DNA from 2 places in the Streptomyces sp. NPDC032126 genome. Region 1 is predicted to be linked to the other one. Evidence: riboswitches for the same ligand, from Rfam matches in the RefSeq annotation. Region 1 holds a riboswitch; the other holds the start of a gene.
What was found. Region 1 has a riboswitch for cyclic di-AMP ahead of ACZ5NW_RS13030 (M23 family metallopeptidase). Riboswitches for the same ligand answer to the same signal wherever they lie in the genome.
Positions count from the first base shown of each region.

Region 2: it holds a riboswitch for cyclic di-AMP, as region 1 does, so the genes downstream of both, ACZ5NW_RS00505 (M23 family metallopeptidase) here and ACZ5NW_RS13030 (M23 family metallopeptidase) in region 1, are expected to answer to the same signal.

Region 1 is NZ_JBVIMA010000003.1:19,985-25,251, forward strand. It holds gene ACZ5NW_RS13020 (PrsW family intramembrane metalloprotease) at 1-847, shown strand, start outside; gene ACZ5NW_RS13025 (aldo/keto reductase) at 876-1,820, opposite strand; gene ACZ5NW_RS13030 (M23 family metallopeptidase) at 1,890-2,918, opposite strand; cyclic di-AMP (ydaO/yuaA leader) riboswitch at 2,926-3,085, opposite strand; tRNA gene ACZ5NW_RS13035 (tRNA-Met) at 3,402-3,475, opposite strand; gene ACZ5NW_RS13040 (dihydrofolate reductase family protein) at 3,588-4,718, opposite strand; gene ACZ5NW_RS13045 (MarR family winged helix-turn-helix transcriptional regulator) at 4,792-5,267, shown strand, end outside.
Region 2 is NZ_JBVIMA010000001.1:122,554-127,820, reverse strand. It holds gene ACZ5NW_RS00510 (GntR family transcriptional regulator) at 230-925, opposite strand; gene ACZ5NW_RS00505 (M23 family metallopeptidase) at 1,112-1,852, opposite strand; cyclic di-AMP (ydaO/yuaA leader) riboswitch at 1,866-2,034, opposite strand; gene ACZ5NW_RS00500 (M16 family metallopeptidase) at 2,241-3,629, opposite strand; gene ACZ5NW_RS00495 (M16 family metallopeptidase) at 3,626-5,017, opposite strand.

The sequences.
Region 1 (5,267 bases):
CAGACGGGACTTCACCGGGATCGTCGACGGCGTGGTGATCGCCGGCATCACCGCCACCGGCTTCGCCTTCACCGAGAACATCCTCTATCTCGGCAACGCCTTCGGCACCGACCAGGTCACCGGCGACAGCGGCATCGCGTCCGTCACCGCCGCCACCTTCTTCGTGCGCGTGATCATGTCCCCCTTCGCGCACCCCCTGTTCACCGTGCTCACCGGCATCGGCTTCGGCATCGCCGCGCTGTCCGCGGAACGGCAGCGGGCGCGGCGGATGCTGCTGCCGCCGGCCGGGCTGCTGCTCGCCATGGGCATGCACGCCCTGTGGAACGGCTCCGCGACCTTCGGCGGGCTCGGGTTCTTCGCCGTCTACGGCGCTTTCATGGTGCCCCTGTTCGCGGTCCTGACCTGGCTGGTCATCTGGACGCGGCAGCGGGAGCTGCAGACCGTGCGCGACGAGCTGCCCGCCTACGCCCTCGCCGGATGGCTGACCCCGGGCGAGCCGGTCGCGCTCGGCTCGATGCGGGCCCGGAAACTCGCCCGCGAGCAGGCCAAGCGGCAGTACGGGAAGCAGGCCGCGCGGGCCGTCGCCGAGTACGAGGCGTACGCGACCTCGCTGGCGTTCCTGCGGCACCGCGGGCGGCTGGGCAATGCCGGCGCGGACTTCGTCGTACGGGAACGGGAGTTGTTGCAGGAGCTGTGGCGGCGCCGCGAGGTCGCCCGCCCGGCCCTCGACTACGCGGCGCGGATCGTCGCGCCGATGCCGGTGCCGGTGGTGCCGTGGCATGGCTACGGGTACCGGTACGGGCAGCCGGCGGCGCCGTATCCCGCGTACAACCCGTATCGCACGTGAACCGGTCTGGACCGAGCGGGCGGGAGGCTTACGCCGATGCCCGCGTCAGGCGGTCCAGTTCGTCGTTCGTCAGGTTCAGGTCCGCCACCCCCAGCAGGGCCGGGAGCTGGTCGGGGACGCGGGCCGAGGCGATCGGGGCCGCCACGCTCGACTGGGCCGCCAGCCAGGCCAGGGCGACGGTGGCCACCGGGACCTCGTGCGCCGCGGAGATCTCGTCCAGGACGGTCAGGACACGGACACCCCGGTCCGATGCGAGATACCTGCCCGCACCCTGGGCCCGGGGGCTGTCCACCGTCGTACCGGGGCGGTACTTGCCGGTGAGGAAGCCCGACGCCAGGGCGTAGTACGGCACCGCGGCCAGGCCCTCGCTGACGGCGAGGTCCTGCAGGGCGCCCTCGTAGGTGTCGCGGGAGACGAGGTTGTAATGGGGCTGGAGGGCCACATACCGGGCGAGGCCCTCCCGGTCGGAGAAGTCCAGGGAGGCCCGCAGCCGCTCGGGGGTGATGTTGGAGGCGGCTATGTGGCGCACCTTGCCCGCCCTCACCAGCTCGTCCAGCGCGCCGATGATCTCCTCGACCGGGATCTCGGGCTTGTCGAAGTGGGTGTAGTACAGGTCGATGCGGTCGGTGCCCAGGCGGCGCAGGGACGCCTCGGCGGCCGCCTTGATGTTGGCCGCGGACAGGCCCGGGAAGTCGGGGTGCTGGCTGACCTTGGTGGCGATGATGATGTCGTCGCGGTTGCCGCGGGCCCGCACCCAGTTGCCGATGATCGTCTCGGACTCGCCGCCGCTGTTGCCGTCGACCCACGCGGAGTAGGAGTCGGCGGTGTCGACGAAGTTGCCTCCGGCGGCCGCGTAGGCGTCGAGGACGGCGAAGGAGGCCGCCTCGTCGGCGGTCCATCCGAAGACGTTGCCGCCGAGGGCGAGCGGGAAGACCTCAAGGTCCGAGGAGCCGAGCTTGCGCAGAGAAGTCATGCTCAGCTGCAACGGCCGTACCGTGAGCCGCTATTCCGCTATTCCGCTCTTCCGACAGCGGGGCGTGGCTCAGGGGTTGAGGCCCTTGCCACGCAGCCAGGCCATCGGGTCGATGCCGTCGGACTGGCCGTCCGGGTGGACTTCCAGGTGCAGGTGCGGGCCGGTCACGTTGCCGGTCGCGCCCACGCGGCCGATGACGTCACCGGTGCCGACCTTCTGGCCGACGCTCACGCTGATCGACGACTGGTGGCAGAACCACAGCTGGGTGCCGTCGTCGAGGGTGAGGATCGTGCGGTAGCCGTAGGAGCCGGCCCAGCCCGCCTCGGTGATCGTGCCGCCGTGGATGGCCTTGATCAGGGTGCCGGTGGGGGCGGCGAAGTCGAGGCCGGTGTGGTAGCCGGAGGACCACATCGAGCCGGCCTGGCCGAAGGTCGAGGTGATCGTGTACGACGAGGTCGGCAGCGTGTACTGCTTGGCCAGCGCGGCGAGGCGCTCGGCCTCGGCCTTCTTGGCGGCCTCCGCGTCGGCCTGCTTCTTCGCGGCGGCGGCCGCGGCGTCGGCCTGCTGCTTGGCCTGGGCGGCGGCGTCGGCCTCCGCCTTGGCCGCGGCGGCGTCGGCGGCGGCGAGGGTCTTGGTGTCGACCTGGGTCTGCTGCGACTCGGCCTGCGCCATGATCCGGTTGCGCAGGGCCTCGCCGGCGTCGGCGGAGCCCTCGGCGCTGTCGTCCGCGGTGGCGGCGAAGCTGCTCAGGGTCGGCGCGCTGTCCTGGGGCTCCTCGTCGTCGGAGATGAGGGAGCCGACGGAGGGCAGGTCGGGAAGGGAGATGGAGACCGGCGGCTTGCCGGTGTTGGCGCTGGCCATGCCGCCCGCGCCGACGGCGGCGATGACGCCGACGCCGAGAACCGTGGAGCTGCGGGCGAGTCCGCCGCGCTGCTTGGCGACGCGGTGCCGGCCACGCACGGGGCGAAGGGAGTCCGCGGTGGGGTTCCACTCCTCCCAGGGGCCCTCGTCGGTGCGATAGCTGCCGTAGCCGAAGGTCTCGGTGACCCGCGGAGTCGGCGCGAGCGGGGCTTCTGGGGCAGGCCGGTTGGACGCCACGCGGGCGTACTCCTTTCCTTCCGTCGCCTACCGGGTTAGCTGACGGGTTCGGAGCGGGAAGGTCTCCTACGCGCGTAAACCGGCCGTTGTCGCACGGCGGTGTCCGCGTGATTCACCCCAAGGTGGTGGTTCCCCGGTTCCCTTGCGGGATTCGGCGCGTGCGCACGGAGCCATCTCTTGTGACGGCTGGGACGACCGCGCTGCGTTATCGAACGTTAATAGACCTGGGGGCCGGTTTCCAAGCTGTTCGACTTGATCAACTACATTTTTGGCCTGGACTTTCATGCCAGGACCGGTGAAAAACGGGCGAGTTGACCCGGCATCGAGGCCGCATCAGGAGTCTCACGGTTTTTGATGGTGACTCAGATGTTATGCGGAGGGGCGTCGCACGGTCACGATGCGTGAGGAGGAGCCGGTCACGGCACGCGCTGAGAAAACACCGAGGGCCGGAACCCTTTTCGGATTCCGGCCCTCGGCCTTCAGTAGCGGGGACAGGATTTGAACCTGCGACCTCTGGGTTATGAGCCCAGCGAGCTACCGAGCTGCTCCACCCCGCGTCGGTGAAACCAGCATACGTCATGCGGGGGACGGAAAGCGAAACGGCTCGGTGAGGCGCGGGTCACGCCGGGAGACAGCGGGCGCGCGGGGTGGACGACGGGGGTGAGCCGGTCACCCCAGGAGGTGCGCGTTCGGCCTCTTCGCGGTGGGCTCGTGCTCCGGGAGGACGACCACCTCGACGCCCCGCGCCGCCAGCAGCCCGCTTCCATCGGCCGCCGTGACGAACGTGTCCGGCTCGCGCCAGGCCGTCACCACCCGGCGTACGCCCGCCCGCAGGATCAGTTCGGCGCACGGTGCGGGGCGGGAGGCGCGGTGGGCGCAGGGCTCCAGGCTGCTGTAGACCGTCGCCGTGGGCAGCCGGGGGTCGGCGGGGTCGATCTTGGCCAGGGCCGCCTCCTCGGCGTGGACCACCGGGTCGCCGGACTCGCGGGAGTGGCCGCGGGCCAGTTCGGTGCCGTCCGCCGCGACGACCACCGCGCCCACGCTGAACGCGGTCGGGGAGGGCGGGCACAGGTCCGCCAGCTCGCAGGCCACGGCCAGCCAGTGGTGGTCGGCGGCGTGGGCCAGCGGGCCGGGACCGGGGGCGGTCGGCTCGTAGCGCATGAGGACCACGTCCTCGATCCGGCGGGTCTCCACCAGGCGCAGTCGGCCCGGCTGGTAGGCGCCGGGGCCGAAGAGGCGGGGGGCGTCCGGCGTGCCGACGAAGAGGGGGGCCAGGACCAGCTGGAGTTCGTCCGCCAGGCCCTCCTGGAGGAGCTGGGTGTGGACGGTGCCGCCGCCCTCGACCATGAGCCGGCGGACACCCCTGGCCTCGTACAGGTGCTCCAGCAGGGGGCGCCAGCCCACCTCCGGGCCCAGCGCGACCACGTCCGCCGCGACCGGCGTCCGGCTCAGCCGCTCCGCGCCCTTGTCCGTCGTACAGACGAGCTTGTCGCCGCCCGTGTGCCAGAAGTTGGCGGACGGGTCCAGGTCGCCCGAGGCGCTGACGGTGACCTTGAGCGGGTACTCCGGGCGGCCCTCGGCCACGCGGGCGGCGCGGCGGTCCGGGGAGTTGACCAGCAGGCGCGGGTTGTCGGCGCGGATCGTGCCGGCGCCGATCAGAATGGCGTCGACGGAGGCGCGGACCTCGTCGACGCGGTCGAAGTCGGCGGGGCTGGACAGCAGCAGCCGGTCGGGGCCGGTGTCGTCGAGGTAGCCGTCGAGGGAGACGGCGGCGGACAGCAGGACGTACGGGTACGGCATCGGCGCGGCTTCCCTCGGGCGGTGGACGGAACACGGTCTTGGTTCAAGTTTGAAACAAACCTACACTGGAGGCATGACGACCCGCTGGCTCACCCCCGAGGAGCAGCGCGCCTGGCGCGCGTATGTCGCCGGCTACCTCCTGCTCGACGACGCGATCGACCGGCAGCTCCAGCAGGAGGCCGGCATGCCCCATCTCTACTACTCCATCCTGGCGAATCTCTCCGAGACGCCCGAGCGGCGGCTGCGGATGACCGATCTCGCGGAGTCGCTGAAGATCACCCGCAGCCGGCTGACGTACGCGGTGACCCGGCTGGAGAAGGACGGGCTGCTGCGGCGCGAGGACTGCCGCTGGGACAAGCGCGGCAGTGTCGCGGTCCTGACGGACGAGGGCATGGCGGTCCTGGAGCGGCTGGCCCCCGGCCATGTGGAGACGGTCCGCGCCGCCCTCTTCGACCGGCTCACGCCCGAGCAGGTGCGGCAGCTGGAGGAGATCTTCACGCAGGTGGTGGCCGGGTTCCAGGGCGAGGGCGAGGCGGCGCCGGAGGAACT
Region 2 (5,267 bases), on a different contig from region 1:
TCGGCCGTTTCTCCGGCGCCGCGGCTCGGCCGTTCCTGCTGTCACCGGGCGGCTCGGACGGCCGTTTTCGGTCTTCGCCGCCGCCCTGCGGGGAATTACCCGGGGCATACGCGAAAATCGGCGCGCGGGCATACGGAAGGCGCGCGACCGGGAATTCACGGCGCACGCGAAAAAAGGCAGTGCGAATACACGCCCACGGAATATCTCTTCTTTGTATACGGCCCTCGTGTTAATGCCGCAGGCCCGAGATGTTTACGGGATGTTGCGAAGTCCTCACACGGTCGGCGCGGTCGCCGCCGCCGGAAAAACGCAACCGGTGGGCGAGGGTCGAACGCTCGGTGTGCAGCGCCGTGACCGCACGCGCGCGCTCGCCGTCGCCGCGCGCCACCGCGTCCACGATCGCGCCGTGCTCCGCCCAGGAGTCCACCGGGCTGGCGGGGGCCTCCACGGAGTACATCCAGGCGATCTTGTGGCGGAGCTGGGTGAGCGTCGACGCCAGGGCCTGGCTGCCGGAGGCCTGGGCGAGCGTCTCGTGGAACCAGCCGCCCAGCGAGCGCAGATCCTCGCTGTTGCCCCTCCTGGCCCGCTCCTGACCCAGCCGGACGAGGCCGCGCAGGACCTTCAGATGGGCCTCGGTGCGCCGCTGGGCGGCCCGGGAGGCACCGAGCGGCTCCAGGAGCAGCCGCATCTCCAGCAGGTCGGCGGCCTCCTGCTCGGTCGGCTCGGCCACGCACGCGCCCGCGTGCCGCCGGGTGACGACGAAGCCCTCCGCCTCCAGCGTGCGCAGCGCCTCACGGACGGGGACGCGCGAGACGCCGTAGCGGCGCGCGAGGAGTTCTTCGGTGAGCCGGCTGCCGCGCTCGTAGACACCCGCGACGATGTCGTCCCGAATGGCCGTGCACACCGAGTGCGCAGGAACGCGCATGACCGACCTCCGCATTAATCCCCGTGAAACGTCGACGATAGACGTGTTCAGCGACTCTAATGCAATGAGCCGGAATTTCCGATGGCGGGCCGGAATCCATGGATATTTTTTGGACAGCGGGGCGTCCGAAACGACGAAAGCCCCGGCTCGGAGAGCCGGGGCCGTACGATCTGTCGCCGTCCGTCGTCAGACGTTCACGCCGTGCTTGCGGAGGTAGGCGACCGGGTCGATGTCCGAGCCGTATTCCGGGGTGGTGCGGGCCTCGAAGTGCAGGTGCGGCCCGGTGGCGTTGCCGGTCGCGCCGGAGTGGCCGATGCGCTGGCCCGGGGTGACCCGCTGGCCCACGGACACGCCGATGGACGACAGATGGCCGTACTGGGTGTACGTGCCGTCATCCATGCGGATCACGACCTGGTTGCCGTAGGCACCGCCCCAGCCCGCCTCGACGACCGTGCCGGAGCCGACCGCGTGCACGGGAGTGCCGCTCGCGGCGTGGAAGTCGACGCCGGTGTGGCTGCCGGAGGACCAAAGGGAGCCGCCGGCGCTGTAGCCGGTGGAGATGTAGGAGCCGGTGATCGGCAGCACGTAGGCGTTGAGGCGCCGGCGCTCGGCCTCGCGGGCGGCGCGCTCCTTGGCCAGGCGCTCCGCCTTGGCCCTGGCGACGGCCTTCTGGCGGGCGATCTCCTGATCGGCGGCCTGCTTCTGGGCGGCGGCCTGGTCGTCGATCTGCTGGGCGGCGTCGTCGTTCACGGCGACGACGGGGATCAGCCCGGTCTGCTCGGCGGAGGTCTCGGCGGCGAGGGCCGGGGAGGCCACGGTGGCCATGACGCCGGTGGTGGTGAGCGCCGCGATGCCCGCCGCGCGGGCGGTGGTGCGCTTCATCCGGCTGGGACGACGGTGCTTACCGGTGGCGCAGCTGAACGCCATGAAGTCGAGCGGTCCTTTCCTTCCCTCTCGCCTACCGGGTTAGCTGACGGGTTCGGAGCAGGAAGGTCTCCTACGGGCCCCCTCGCCTTCACACGCGGGCGCCCGATTCACCCCAGGGACTGCACAAGTGGGTCCCCGGCTCCCCTGGCTCGCGCCGTACGGGGACTCGGCGATGACTGTCCGGTGCCGCGGGCGCGGCGCACTGCCTGACGAACAGCCCGGACGACGCTAGAGGCCGCGCCCTTCGATTCCCAAACGGAGTGGGGCTTTTGTAGCGCATGCCACAGGTCAGACAGGCAATCTCTCCCCCAATTCGGTTGTCTTCGGACATCGTTGGACATCAAGGGGCCCCGGAGGACGCGTCCGTCCGCCGGGGCCCCTTCACGGGCTACTCGGCCGCTACGACCTTCACCTCGCCGATGCCGAGGGCCGCGACGGGCTCCTTGATCTGCGCGGCGTCACCGACGAGGACCGTCACCAGCCGGTCCACCGGGAAGGCGCTCACGGCCGCCGCGGTGGCCTCGACGGTGCCGGTGGCGGCGAGCTGCTGGTAGAGCGTCGCCTGGTAGTCGTCGGGCAGGTGCTGCTCGACCTGGTCGGCCAGCGTGCCCGCGACGGCGGCGGCCGTCTCGTACTTCAGCGGCGCCACGCCGACGAGGTTCTGCACCGCGACATCGCGCTCGGCGTCGGTCAGTCCGCCCTCGGCGAGCGTGCGCAGCACCGTCCACAGGTCCGCGAGCGCGGGGCCGGTGTTGGGCGTGTCGACGGAGCCGCTGATGGCGAGCATCGCGGCGCCCGAACCGTCCGGCGCGGAGCGCAGCACCTGGCCGAACGCGCGCACGCCGTAGGTGTAGCCCTTCTCCTCGCGCAGGACGCGGTCCAGCCGGGAGGTGAGGGTGCCGCCGAGGCAGTACGTGCCGAGCACCTGCGCGGGCCACACGCGCGCGTGCCGGTCGGGACCGATCCGGCCGATCAGCAGCTGCGTCTGGACGGCGCCGGGCCGGTCCACGATGATCACGCGGCCGGTGTCGTCGGCGGTCACCGGCGGCACGGGCCGGGGGGTGCCCGCGGAGCCCCTCCAGTCGCCCAGGGTGTCGTCGAGGAGCGCGGTGAGGTCGACGTCGGTGAGGTCGCCGACGACCACGGCGGTGGCGGTGGCGGGACGGACGTGCCTCTCGTAGAAGGCGCGCACGGCGGCGGAGTCGATGGCCTCGACCGTCTCCACGGTGCCCTGGCGCGGCCGCGACATGCGCGCGGTCGCCGGGAACAGCTCCTTGGAGAGCTCCTTGGCGGCCCGCCGGGACGGGTTGGCCAGCTCGTGCGGGATCTCGTCGAGGCGGTTGCGCACCAGGCGCTCGATCTCGCTGTCGGCGAAGGCGGGCGCCCTGAGGGCGTCGGAGAGCAGCCCGAGCGCCTTGGGCAGACGGGAGACCGGCACCTCCAGGCTGAGCCGGACGCCGGGGTGATCGGCGTGGGCGTCGAGCGTGGCTCCGCAGCGCTCCAGCTCGGCGGCGAACTCCTCGGCGGAGTACTTGTCGGTGCCCTCGGAGAAGGCCCGCGCCATGATCGTGGCGACACCGTCGAGGCCGGCCGGCTCGGCGTCCAGGGGGGCGTCGAGGAGGACCTCCACGGCGACGAGCCGCTGGCCGGGGCGGTGGCAGTGCAGGACCGTCAGGCCGTTGTCGAGCGTGGCGCGCTCGGGGGCCGGGAACGCCCACGGCTTGGCCTCGCCCGCCTGCGGCCGGGGGTGGAACTCCATCGTGGCGAGCTCGGTCACTTGGCCGCCTCCTCGTTGTCGTCGGCTTCCACGGTGGCCGCGGACTCCGGGTCTTCGGTGCCTTCCACGTCCTCGACGTGCTCCGGGGCGATCGGCTCGTAGACCAGCACCGCGCGGTTGTCGGGGCGCAGGCGGGCCTGGGCGACCTCGCGCACCTCCTCGGGCGTGATGTCCAGCACGCGCTGGACGGCGGTCAGGGCGAGCTGCGGGTCGCCGAACAGCACGGCGTACCGGCACAGTTCGTCGGCGCGGCCGGCGACCGTGCCCAGGCGGTCCAGCCACTCGCGCTCCAACTGGGCCTGGGCGCGCTCCATCTCCTCGGTCGTGGGGCCCTCCGCGGCGAAGCGGGCGAGCTCCTCGTCGATGGCGGACTCGATGACCGGCACCTCGACGTCACCGGACGTCTTCACGTCCAGCCAGCCCAGGGAGGGCGCCCCGGCGAGCCGCAGCAGACCGAAGCCGGCCGCCACCGCCGTACGGTCGCGGCGCACCAGGCGGTTGTAGAGGCGGGAGGACTCGCCGCCGCCGAGGACGGTGAGGGCGAGGTCGGCGGCGTCGCACGCGCGCGTGCCGTCGGCGGGCAGGCGGTAGGCGGCCATCAGGGCGCGGGCCGGGACCTCCTCCTCGACGACCTCGCGCAGCTGCTCGCCGATGATCTCGGGCAGCGTGCCGTCGCGCGGCGCGGGCTTGCCGTCGTGCGTGGCGATGGAGCCGAAGTACTTCTCGATCCAGGCGAGCGTCTGCTCTGGATCGATGTCGCCGACGACGGACAGGACGGCGTTGTTGGGCGCGTAGTAGGTGCGGAAGAACGTGCGGGCGTCCTCCAGCGTGGCCGCGTCCAGGTCGGCCATGGAGCCGATCGGCGTGTGGTGGTAGGGGTGGCCGTCGGGGTAGACCATGGCGGTCAGCCGCTCGAACGCCGTGCCGTAGGGGACGTTGTCGTAGCGCTGGCGGCGCTCGTTCTTCACGACGTCGCGCTGGTTCTCCATCGACTCGTCGTCCAGGGCGGCCAGCAGGGAGCCCATGCGGTCGGCCTCCAGCCAGAGGGCGAGCTCCAGCTGGTGGGCGGGCATGGTCTCGAAGTAGTTGGTGCGCTCGAAGCTGGTGGTGCCGTTGAGCGAGCCGCCGGCGCCCTGCACCAGCTCGAAGTGACCGTTGCCCTTGACCTGGGCGGAGCCCTGGAACATCAAGTGCTCGAAAAGGTGAGCAAGGCCGGTACGCCCCTTGACTTCGTGGCGCGAACCGACGTCGTACCAGAGGCACACCGCCGCGACCGGGGTCAGGTGGTCCTCTGAGAGCACCACGCGCAGGCCGTTGGCCAGGCGGTGCTCGGTCGCTGTCAGGCCCCCGGAGCCTGCCTGGGCTGTGGCCGTGTGACCCATGGGCATGTACGTCCCTTCGATCGCTGACGCGGTCATCGAACCGCGGATTTCCTGCCGGTCCTGTCACTGTATGCAAGCGTGCGGACAGTCGGCGAAGTTCCCGCGGGACATACGCCGAGAGCGGATCGCGTAGCCTGCGGGCAGCCGCGGGGAGGTGATCCCGCGAGCCGGGCCGGGCGGCCGTGACCGGGTCCTGGCCCGGGTTGTCAGTGCCACGGTCCACAATGGTCCGCGTCAGATCCCGTCACACGCTTCA